2 regions of the Streptomyces sp. NPDC030296 genome follow, and region 2 is predicted to be linked to the other one. Evidence: riboswitches for the same ligand, from Rfam matches in the RefSeq annotation. Region 2 holds a riboswitch; the other holds the start of a gene.
What was found. A riboswitch is a leader RNA that binds a small molecule or an ion and turns the genes downstream of it on or off. The one in region 2 is predicted to bind cyclic di-AMP.
Positions count from the first base shown of each region.

Region 1: linked by a shared signal. The riboswitch ahead of ACZ4Z3_RS29855 (transglycosylase family protein) and the one ahead of ACZ4Z3_RS18795 (M23 family metallopeptidase) in region 2 are both predicted to bind cyclic di-AMP.

Region 1 is NZ_JBVICQ010000011.1:160,963-166,469, forward strand. It holds gene ACZ4Z3_RS29840 (tetratricopeptide repeat protein) at 1-274, shown strand, start outside; gene ACZ4Z3_RS29845 (cytochrome P450 family protein) at 271-1,605, shown strand; gene ACZ4Z3_RS29850 (transglycosylase family protein) at 1,792-2,820, shown strand; cyclic di-AMP (ydaO/yuaA leader) riboswitch at 3,003-3,201, shown strand; gene ACZ4Z3_RS29855 (transglycosylase family protein) at 3,206-3,892, shown strand; gene eno (phosphopyruvate hydratase) at 4,315-5,507, shown strand, end outside.
Region 2 is NZ_JBVICQ010000006.1:132,642-138,148, forward strand. It holds gene ACZ4Z3_RS18785 (M16 family metallopeptidase) at 1-826, shown strand, start outside; gene ACZ4Z3_RS18790 (M16 family metallopeptidase) at 823-2,211, shown strand; cyclic di-AMP (ydaO/yuaA leader) riboswitch at 2,437-2,609, shown strand; gene ACZ4Z3_RS18795 (M23 family metallopeptidase) at 2,622-3,407, shown strand; gene ACZ4Z3_RS18800 (GntR family transcriptional regulator) at 3,596-4,309, shown strand; gene ACZ4Z3_RS18805 (HPr family phosphocarrier protein) at 4,500-4,781, opposite strand; gene ACZ4Z3_RS18810 (bifunctional acetate--CoA ligase family protein/GNAT family N-acetyltransferase) at 4,964-5,507, shown strand, end outside.

The sequences.
Region 1 (5,507 bases), on a different contig from region 2:
CCACCCTGCCGCGTCCCGCCATCTCGGCGCCCTCCTCCTTCGCGAGGGCGACCACCCCTCCGACGAGGTGAGGAACCTGCTCCACGAGGACGCCGCACAGGGCAGTGGTGACGCCGCCTACTGGTTGTCGCAGTACCACCGTCGGCGCGGGGACATCGACGAGGCCGACAAGTGGCTCCACAGGGCCGCCGAACTGGATCAGTACCACGCCATGCGCGACCTGGGCCTGCTGCCCGTACCCCCCGGCGACCAGCCCGATACCGTCGACGAGTGACCAACCAGCCCCACCCGCCGCACTCCCAGCCGCAGCCGCGCTCCCAGCCGCAGCCGGCCCCCGACCAGGCCTCCGCCCCGGCCCCGGCGCCCGCCCTGTTCACCTGGGAGTTCGCCACCGACCCCTATCCCGCCTACGCCTGGCTCCGTGAGCACGCGCCCGTGCACCGTACGAAGCTGCCCAGCGGTGTGGAGGCCTGGCTGGTCACCCGGTACGCCGACGCCAAGCAGGCCCTCGCCGACCAGCGTCTGTCCAAGAACCCGGCGCATCACGACGAGCCCGCGCACGCCAAGGGCAAGACCGGTATCCCCGGTGAGCGCAAGGCCGAGCTGATGACGCATCTGCTGAACATCGACCCGCCGGACCACACCCGGCTGCGCCGCCTCGTCTCCAAGGCCTTCACACCGCGCCGGGTCGCCGAGTTCGCCCCCAGGGTCCAGGAGCTGACGGACGACCTCATCGACCGGTTCGCCGAGAAGGGCGAGGCCGACCTCATCCACGAGTTCGCCTTCCCGCTGCCCATCTACGCGATCTGCGACCTGCTCGGCGTCCCCCGCGAGGACCAGGACGACTTCCGGGACTGGGCGGGCATGATGATCCGGCACGGCGGCGGGCCGCGTGGCGGGGTCGCGAGGTCGGTGAAGAAGATGCGCGGCTATCTCGCGGACCTCATCCACCGCAAGCGCGAGGCGCTGCCCGCCGAACCCGGCCCCGGCGAGGACCTCATCTCCGGTCTCATCCGCGCCTCGGACCACGGTGAGCACCTCACCGAGAACGAGGCCGCCGCCATGGCCTTCATCCTTCTGTTCGCCGGTTTCGAGACCACCGTCAACCTCATCGGCAACGGCACCTACGCCCTCCTCACCCACCCCGAGCAGCGCGCCCGCCTCCAGACCTCCCTCGCCGCGGGCGAGACCGCCCTGCTGGAGACCGGTGTCGAGGAACTCCTCCGCTACGACGGGCCGGTGGAGCTGGCCACCTGGCGGTTCGCCACGCGGCCGCTCACCGTCGGCGGGCAGGACATCGCCCCCGGCGACCCGGTGCTGGTGGTCCTCGCGGCGGCCGACCGCGACCCCGCCCGTTTCGCCGACCCCGACACCCTCGACCTGTCCCGCCGCGACAACCAGCACCTCGGCTACGGCCACGGCATCCACTACTGCCTGGGCGCGCCCCTCGCCCGCCTGGAGGGGCAGACCGCGCTGGCGACGCTCCTCACCCGCCTGCCCGACCTGCGGCTCGCCGCCGACCCGGCGGACCTGCGCTGGCGCGGCGGGCTCATCATGCGCGGACTGCGCACCCTTCCCGTCGAGTTCACACCGCGTCAGGGCTGATGAACGGCCTGTGCCCTTATCAGGATCAGCGGCCGAAGGTGACGCACCCTCAAGTTCGTGATCTTCACGTGATCTCCGCTGCATTAACTTGTGACAACTGATCGTCTACGGCTACGTTCACACGTCAGTGCGAAGGGTCGTCACATCCCTCGCACAGATCTCTGCTGTCGCGTGAAAGGCAACCGCATGCTCTCCGGGAACGGTCGTCACCGTCGCCCCCGTCAGGCTCCGGCACTCCTCGTCGCGGCGGGAGTGACCGGCTCCGCCATCGCCATCCCGCTCCTCGGCGCCACCGGCGCGAGTGCGGCCAGTGGAACCACCTGGGACCAGGTGGCGGAGTGCGAGAGCGGCGGCTCCTGGAGCGCGGACACCGGGAACGGACGCTACGGCGGCCTCCAGATCTCCCAGGCCGACTGGGAGAACCACGGCGGCCTCGACTACGCGACCAGCCCCGACCAGGCCAGCCGTTCGCAGCAAATCGCGGTCGCCGAGAGGATCCTCGACGACCAGGGTGTGGGCGCCTGGTCGACCTGCGGACTCCTCCACAACCTCGACGGCGACTCCGCCTCGGCCGACGTGAACACCGGGGTGGCGGGCGATTCGTCCAGCTCTGGTGATTCGTCCGGTTCGTCCAACTCGTCGGGCATCTCCACCAAGTCCAGCGACTCGTCTGATTCCTCGGAGTCATCTGACTTGTCCGGTTCGTCGGATTCGTCCTCTCGTGCCTCCGGGGACTCCGCCAAGGCCGACGCGGACGCGGGCGACTCCTCCGAGTCCGCTGAGTCCTCGGGCTCCGGCCGCGTCGGCGGTTCGCAGGAATCCGGCAGCTCGGCCGAGGTCGACGCCAAGAATGGCGACTCGGACAACTCCACGCCGGGCGACACCCCTTCCACCAGCGGCGATGCCGACGCCGGCACCGGTCGCCACCGTGGCGCCAGCGCCGAGGAGGGCGTCCACACGGACGTGGCCGACTCCCGTGGCGACGCCTCCACCGGCCGTCATGCCTCCCGTGGCGGCGACGCGTCCCGCGAGGCTGTCGACGGCTCGTACACCGTCCGCCCCGGGGACAGTCTGACGGCCATCGCCGACTCCCTTGAGCTGACCGGCGGGTGGCGGGAGCTGTACGCCGAGAACGAGGGCACGGTCGGGACCGACCCGGACCTCATCCTTCCCGGTCAGACCCTGGAAGTCGGTGCCGAAACGGGCGAAAAGTAGCGGCAGTTCGGGTCACGGTTCGCCCCTTAATGCCCGTTTTGATCTCGGTGGGAGATGAATCACAGACCCCCTGATCGTCTTTGAAATTCGGCGAATCACGTGTTTACGGTCGTGACCGCTCGCCACAGCGGGCCCCTGCGGTCGTCACGCCGAATCCTGCCGACGGCCGCTCGGAACAGTCGTCGCGTCAAGCGCCGTAGGCAGGAGCGGGGGACCCAAGGTTTGTGCCGGGTCCGGCGGTTGAGGCCCTTGGGGTCACACCGCCGGCACCGGCTCGGGGTGAAGCCGCATCACGTGAGCCGAAAGGCGAGCGGGTGCGGCCGGGCAACTCAACCGGCCCGAACCCGACAGCTCACCTCGTAGGCGTCGGTGAGGGGATCACTCCATGCTGTTTTCCAGCAAGGGCAAGCACCGCCGTCCGTCCAAGACCGCCCGCGCCATCGCCGTCGCCGGTGTCACCGGCGCCGCCGCGATAGCCGCCCCGCTCATGGCGGCCGGCAGCGCCTCCGCCGCCACCGCGTCCGAGTGGGACGCCGTCGCCCAGTGCGAGTCCGGCGGCGACTGGACCATCAACACCGGCAACGGCTACTACGGCGGTCTGCAGTTCTCGGCCTCCACCTGGGCCGCTTACGGCGGTACGCAGTACGCCTCCACCGCCGACCAGGCCAGCAAGGCCCAGCAGATCGCCATCGCCGAGAAGGTCCTCGCGGGCCAGGGCAAGGGTGCCTGGCCGGTCTGCGGCAAGGGCCTGTCCGGCGCCTCGTACGACGGTGCCGCCGCCTCCTCCGGCAACTCCGGCTCGAGCCCCTCCTCGTCCTCTTCCTCCTCGCAGAAGAGCACCCAGGAGACCCGCGCCTCGCGTTCCTCCGAGCGCGCCACCGTCGAGACCCCGACCGGCAAGAAGGTCAAGAAGGGCGACGGCGAGTACAAGGTCGTCAAGGGCGACACCCTCAGCAGCATCGCCGCGAAGAAGAACGTCAAGGGTGGCTGGGAGAAGCTCTTCGAGCTGAACAAGGACATCATCGACGACGCCGACTTCATCTACCCCGGCCAGCAGCTCCACCTGAGCTGACGGCCGGTTCCGGACGGTCGCCGCGGCCGGGCCCCTGGGGTCCGCCGCGGCCTGGCCGGGACCGCGGTTCGGCCGGGCCGAAAAAAAGGCCGCTCCCCGGCTGAACCGGGGTCCGCTCACAGCCGTGTCCTCCTGAGTGAAGACCTCGTGAGGGCCGTCCCCCGTCCCCACGGGCTCCCCGCCCCGGTGCGCATTCCCCCGTACGCACCGGGGCGGGGTTTTTCTGTGTCCGGGGCCGTCGCGCTCCCCCTTCTGTTCACTTTCCTGCCCACCCCCCTTTGTTCCGAGCTGGAACAATGGGTACGGTCTGTCTGTCCACGGGACGGTCGGTCGGCTGCCGACGGCCCCGGGGCGGTTAGGCTCTAGTCGCACGGCCCCCGTGGCCCCGCACCAACGCGTCACATCCCAAGAAGGAGATGCTCGTGCCGTCCATCGACGTCGTCGTAGCCCGGGAAATCCTGGACTCCCGAGGCAACCCCACGGTCGAGGTCGAGGTCGGCCTCGACGACGGCAGCACCGGTCGTGCCGCCGTCCCGTCCGGCGCCTCCACGGGCGCCTTCGAGGCCATCGAGCTCCGTGACGGCGACCCGAACCGCTACCTCGGCAAGGGCGTCGAGAAGGCCGTCCTCGCCGTGATCGAGCAGATCGGCCCGGAGCTGGTCGGCTACGACGCCACCGAGCAGCGCCTGATCGACCAGGCCATGTTCGACCTGGACGCCACCGACAACAAGGGCTCCCTCGGCGCCAACGCCATCCTCGGCGTCTCCCTCGCCGTCGCCCACGCCGCCTCCGAGGCCAGCGACCTCCCGCTCTTCCGCTACCTGGGCGGCCCGAACGCGCACCTGCTGCCCGTTCCGATGATGAACATCCTGAACGGCGGCTCGCACGCCGACACCAACGTGGACATCCAGGAGTTCATGATCGCCCCGATCGGCGCGGAGTCCTTCTCCGAGGCGCTGCGCTGGGGCGCCGAGGTCTACCACACCCTCAAGAAGGTCCTGAAGCGCAAGGGCCTGAACACCGGCCTCGGCGACGAGGGCGGCTTCGCCCCGAACCTGGACTCCAACCGCGCCGCCCTCGACCTCATCCTCGAGGCCGTCAACGAGGCCGGCTACACCCCCGGCGAGCAGATCGCCCTGGCGCTCGACGTCGCCGCCTCCGAGTTCTACAAGGACGGCGTCTACGTCTTCGAGGGCAAGGAGCGCACCGCCGCCGAGATGACGGACTACTACGCGGAGCTCGTCGACGCGTACCCGCTCGTCTCCATCGAGGACCCGCTGTTCGAGGACGACTGGGACGGCTGGAAGACCATCACCGAGCGCCTCGGCGACAAGGTGCAGCTCGTCGGCGACGACCTGTTCGTCACCAACCCCGAGCGCCTCGCCCGCGGCATCGAGGAGGGCGCGGCCAACGCGCTGCTCGTCAAGGTCAACCAGATCGGCTCGCTCACCGAGACCCTGGACGCCGTCGAGCTGGCCCAGCGCAACGGCTTCAAGTGCATGATGTCCCACCGCTCCGGCGAGACCGAGGACGTCACCATCGCCGACCTCGCCGTCGCCGTGAACTGCGGCCAGATCAAGACCGGCGCCCCGGCCCGCTCGGACCGCGTCGCCAA
Region 2 (5,507 bases):
GGCCAGCCTGGAGGACGCCCGCCAGTTCTTCCGGACGTACTACGCCCCGAACAACGCCGTCCTCTCGGTCGTCGGCGACATCGACCCGGAGCAGACCCTCGCCTGGATCGAGAAGTACTTCGGCTCCATCCCGTCCTACGACGGCAAGCCGCAGCCGCGTGACGGCGGCCTGCCCGACGTCATCGGCGAGCAGCACCGCGAGGTCGTCGAGGAGAAGGTGCCCGCGCGTGCGCTGATGGCCGCCTACCGCCTCCCGGAGGACGGCACACGCGCGTGCGACGCGGCCGACCTGGCCCTCGCCATCCTCGGCGGCGGCGAGTCCTCCCGCCTCTACAACCGGCTCGTGCGCCGCGACCGCACGGCGGTGACGGCCGGGTTCGGTCTGCTGCGCCTGGCCGGCGCCCCGTCCCTGGCCTGGATGGACGTCAAGACCTCCGGCGACGTCGAGGTGCCCGTCATCGAGGCCGCCGTCGACGAGGAGCTCGCCCGGTTCGCCGCGGAGGGCCCCACGGCCGAGGAGATGGAGCGCGCCCACGCCCAGTTGGAGCGCGAGTGGCTGGACCGGCTCGGCACGGTCGCGGGCCGCGCCGACGAACTGTGCCGCTTCGCGGTCCTGTTCGGTGACCCCAAGCTCGCCCTCACCGCCGTCGACCGGGTACTCGACGTGACCGCCGAGGAGGTCCAGGAGGTCGCCAAGGCCCGCCTGCGGCCCGACAACCGCGCGGTGCTCGTCTACGAACCCGTCGACGACGCCGACGACGAGGCCGAGAGCGCGGCGACGGACGCCGACGCGACCACCGACGAGAACGAGGAGTCGGCGAAGTGACCGAGCTCGCGACCATGGACTTCCACCCGCAGCCCCAGGCCGGCGAGGCCAGGCCCTGGGCGTTCCCGGCGCCCGAGCGCGGCACCCTGGACAACGGCCTGACGGTGCTCCGCTGTCACCGCCCCGGCCAGCAGGTCGTCGCCGTCGAGGTTCTCCTCGACGCCCCCCTCGACGCCGAGCCCGCCGGACTCGACGGCGTCGCCACGATCATGACGAGGGCCTTCTCCGAGGGCACCGACAAGCACTCCGCCGAGGAGTTCGCCGCCGAGCTGGAGCGCTGCGGCGCCACCCTCGACTCGCACGCCGACCACCCCGGCGTCCGCCTCTCCCTCGAAGTGCCCGTGTCGCGGCTGGGCAAGGCGCTCGGTCTGCTCGCCGACGCCCTGCGGGCCCCCGCGTTCGCGGACAGTGAGATCGAGCGGCTCGTGGCCAACCGGCTCGACGAGATCCCGCACGAGACCGCGAACCCGGGCCGCCGGGCCGCGAAGGAGCTCTCCAAGCAGCTGTTCCCGGCGGACTCCCGCATGTCCCGCCCCCGCCAGGGCACCGAGGAGACCGTGGCGAGCATCGACTCCGCCGCCGTACGCGCCTTCTACGAGCGGCACGTCCGCCCGGCGACGGCCACCGCCGTGATCGTCGGCGACCTCACCGGCGTCGACCTCGACGCGGTGCTCGGCGACACCCTGGGCGCCTGGACGGGCTCCCCGGCCAAGCCCCGCACCATGCCGGCGGTGAGCGCCGACGACACCGGGCGCGTGGTCATCGTGGACCGTCCCGGCGCCGTCCAGACGCAGCTGCTCATCGGCCGCGTGGGCGTCGACCGGCACGACCGGGTGTGGCCGGCCCAGGTGCTCGGCACCTACTGCCTCGGCGGCACCCTCACCTCCCGCCTGGACCGCGTCCTGCGCGAGGAGAAGGGCTACACCTACGGCGTGCGCGCGTTCGGCCAGGTGCTGCGCTCCGCGCCCGACGGCTCCGGTGTCTCGATGCTCGCCATCAGCGGTTCCGTGGACACACCGAACACCGGTCCGGCGCTCGACGACCTGTGGACGGTGCTGCGCACCCTCGCCGCCGAGGGCCTGACCGACGCCGAGCGGGACGTCGCCGTGCAGAACCTCGTCGGGGTCGCCCCTCTCAAGTTCGAGACGGCAGCCGCCGTGGCGAGCACCCTGGCCGACCAGGTCGAGCAACACCTGCCGGACGACTACCAGTCGACGCTGTACCGACAGCTCGCCGCCACCGGCACCGTGGAGGCCACCGCGGCCGTCGTGAGCGCCTTCCCGGTGGACCGTCTGGTGACCGTCCTCGTCGGTGACGCCGCGCAGATCGAGGAGCCGGTCAGGGCCCTCGGGATCGGCGAAGTCACCGTCGTACCCGCCGAGTAGAAGCCGAGGGCAACCGGCTCGCGGGCGGGCAGGCCGACGAGGGGCCCCGGTGACGGAAGTGTCACCGGGGCCCCTGTTTGCCCGTATTGCTCGCATTGATGGGGGAGGTTGCACGTCTGACCTGTGGCGTATGCCTCAAAACCCGTGATGCGTTTGTTATTTCGGAGGCGGCCCGCTTAGCGTCGGTCCGGCTGTTCGCCAGCAGTTCGCCGCACCCGCGGCACCGGACAGTCATCGCCGAGTCCCCCACGGCGCGAGCCAGGGGAGCCGGGGACCCACCGCAGTCCCTGGGGTGAATCGGGTGCCCTTCGCGAGCTTCGCGAAACGAGGGGTGTCCGTAGGAGACCTTCCTGCTCCGAACCCGTCAGCTAACCCGGTAGGCGAGAGGGAAGGAAAGGATCAGCCACTCCATGGCGTTCACCCGCGCTCCCGGGAAGCACCGCCGTCCCGGCCGCGTGAAGCGCACGACCACGAGGACCGTGGGCGTCGCCGCTCTCACCACCACCGGTGTCGTCGGCACCGTCGCCGTCCCGGCGCTCGCAGCGGAGCCCGCCCCCGAGCAGACGGGGCTGAACCAGATCATCGTCCTCGGTGACACGGTCGCCGAGCAGGTCGACGCCCAGGCGGCCGCTCAGCAGCAGGCCGCCGAGGTGGCCGCCGTCAAGCAGAAGGCGCAGGAGGAGGCCCGCAAGGCCGCCGCCGAGAAGGCGAAGCAGGAGCGCGCCGCCGCCGAGGAGCGCGAGGAGATCAAGGCACGTGCCGCCCGCGCCGCCGAGCGCGAGCGCCTGAACGCGTACGTCTCTCCCATCACCGGCTCCTACATCTCCACCGGCTACAAGTCGGGCGGCGCCGTCTGGTCCTCCGGCAGCCACACCGGTGTCGACTTCCACGCCGCCTCCGGCACGCCCGTCCACGCCGTGGGCGCCGGCACCGTCGTCGAGGCCGGCTGGGGCGGCGCGTACGGCAACAACGTCGTGATCAAGATGAACGACGGCACGTTCACCCAGTACGGCCACCTGTCGTCCATCAGCGTCTCCGTCGGCCAGACGGTCACCCCCGGCCAGCAGATCGGCCTCTCCGGGGCGACCGGCAACGTCACCGGCCCGCACCTGCACTTCGAGGCCCGCACGACGGCCGAGTACGGCTCGGACATCGACCCTGTCGCGTACCTGCGCTCGCACGGCGTGAACGTCTGACGAAAGCCTCACCGCTTCAGGAGGCCCCGGCTCACCGAGCCGGGGCTTTCCTTGTTGCGGCGTACCCGCTGTCCAAAAAATATCCATGGATTCCGGCCCGCCATCGGAAATTCCGGCCCGCTGCAATAGAGTCAGCTGAACACACGTCAATCAATGACGTTTCACGGGGATTAAGGCGGAGGTCGGTCATGCGTATTCCGGCGCACTCGGTATGCACGGCGATCCGTGATGACATCGTCGCGGGTGTCTACGAGCGCGGCAGCCGCCTCACCGAGGAACTGCTCGCCCGCCGCTACGGCGTGAGCCGCGTCCCCGTGCGCGAGGCACTGCGCACGCTGGAGGCCGAGGGCTTCGTGGTGACCCGCAGGCACGCGGGCGCGTGCGTCGCCGAGCCGACCGAGCAGGAGGCATCCGACCTGCTGGAGATGCGCATGCTGCTCGAGCCCCTCGGCGCCGCCCGCGCCGCCCAGCGCCGCACGGAGGCGCACCTGAAGGTCCTGCGCGGCCTGGTCAGGCTGGGCCAGGAGCGGGCCAGGCGGGGCAACAGCGAGGATCTGCGCTCCCTGGGCGGCTGGTTCCACGAGACGCTCGCCCAGGCCTCCGGGAGCCCTGCCCTGACCTCGACGCTCGCCCAGCTACGGCACAAGATCGCCTGGATGTACGCGGTCGAGGCGCCGGCCAACCCCGTGGAGTCCTGGGCCGAGCACGGCGGCATCGTGGACGCCGTGGCCCGCGGTGACAGCGAGCGCGCGCGGACGATCACCGCTCTGCACACCGAGCGGGCCACCTCGGCGCACCGGCTGCGCTTTCCCGGCCGGCCCGCGACGCCGGAGCGTCCCGACCGACCGGACCGTGTGAGGACTTCGCAACACCCCGTAAACACGCCGAGTCTGCGGCATTAACACGAGGGCCGTATACAAAGAAGGTATGAATTCGAGGGGCGTAATTTCTGCTGCCCGCGGACGGATTTAACGACGTCGCGGACAGATTTATCCGACCCCTCTGCCCAGGGAAATGCGAAGGGCTCGCCCGATAAATCGGACGAGCCCTTCAGTGCTGCCGCGAGTGGCCTTCCGGCCGCTGCCGCGTGGGTCAGACCGTCTCGGGGAGCTCCTCGAGGCCCTCGGCGACGAGCTTCGCCAGACGGTCGAGCGCGGCGTCCGCGCCCTCGGCGTCGGAGGCGAGGACGACCTCCTCGCCGCCCTGGGCGCCCAGGCCCAGGACCGCCAGCATGGAACCGGCGTTGACGGGGTTGCCGTCGGCCTTGGCGATCGTCACGGGGATACCGGAGGCCGTGGCGGCCCGGACGAAGATGGAAGCGGGGCGGGCGTGGAGGCCCTCGGCCCAGCCGACGTTGACGCGGCGCTCAGCCATGTGATGCTGCCCTTCAGGTGTGTCTCGGGTACCTCGAAGAGGTCTAGACCGGGTTGTCTAGACCAGTTTCCCATATCGTGAAGCGTCACCGGAACGGGCCCACGGCCTGACCGCGCACCGGCTGTCGTGATTCCCCAGACTGCCCCGCGCCGTCGTCGGACGCGAGCCGTACTCTGGGGCCCATGCAGACCTCGTCGGACCGGCACGAGTACCCCGCCCACTGGGAGGCCGACGTGGTGCTGCGCGACGGCGGCACCGCACGCGTCCGGCCCATCACCGTTGATGACGCCGAGCGTCTGGTCAGCTTCTACGAGCAGGTCTCCGACGAGTCGAAGTACTACCGCTTCTTCGCGCCGTACCCTCGCCTGTCCGCCAAGGACGTCCACCGCTTCACGCACCACGACTTCGTGGATCGGGTGGGTCTCGCCGCCACCGTCGGCGGCGAGTTCATCGCCACCGTACGCTATGACCGGATCGGCCCCGACGGAATGCCCGCCTCGGCCCCCGCCGACGAGGCCGAGGTCGCCTTCCTCGTCCAGGACGCCCACCAGGGCCGCGGCGTCGCCTCCGCCCTCCTCGAACACATCGCCGCCGTCGCCCGCGAGCGCGGCATCCGGCGCTTCGCCGCCGAGGTGCTGCCCGCCAACACCAAGATGATCAAGGTGTTCACCGACGCCGGGTACCAGCAGAAGCGCAGCTTCGAGGACGGCGTCGTACGCCTGGAGT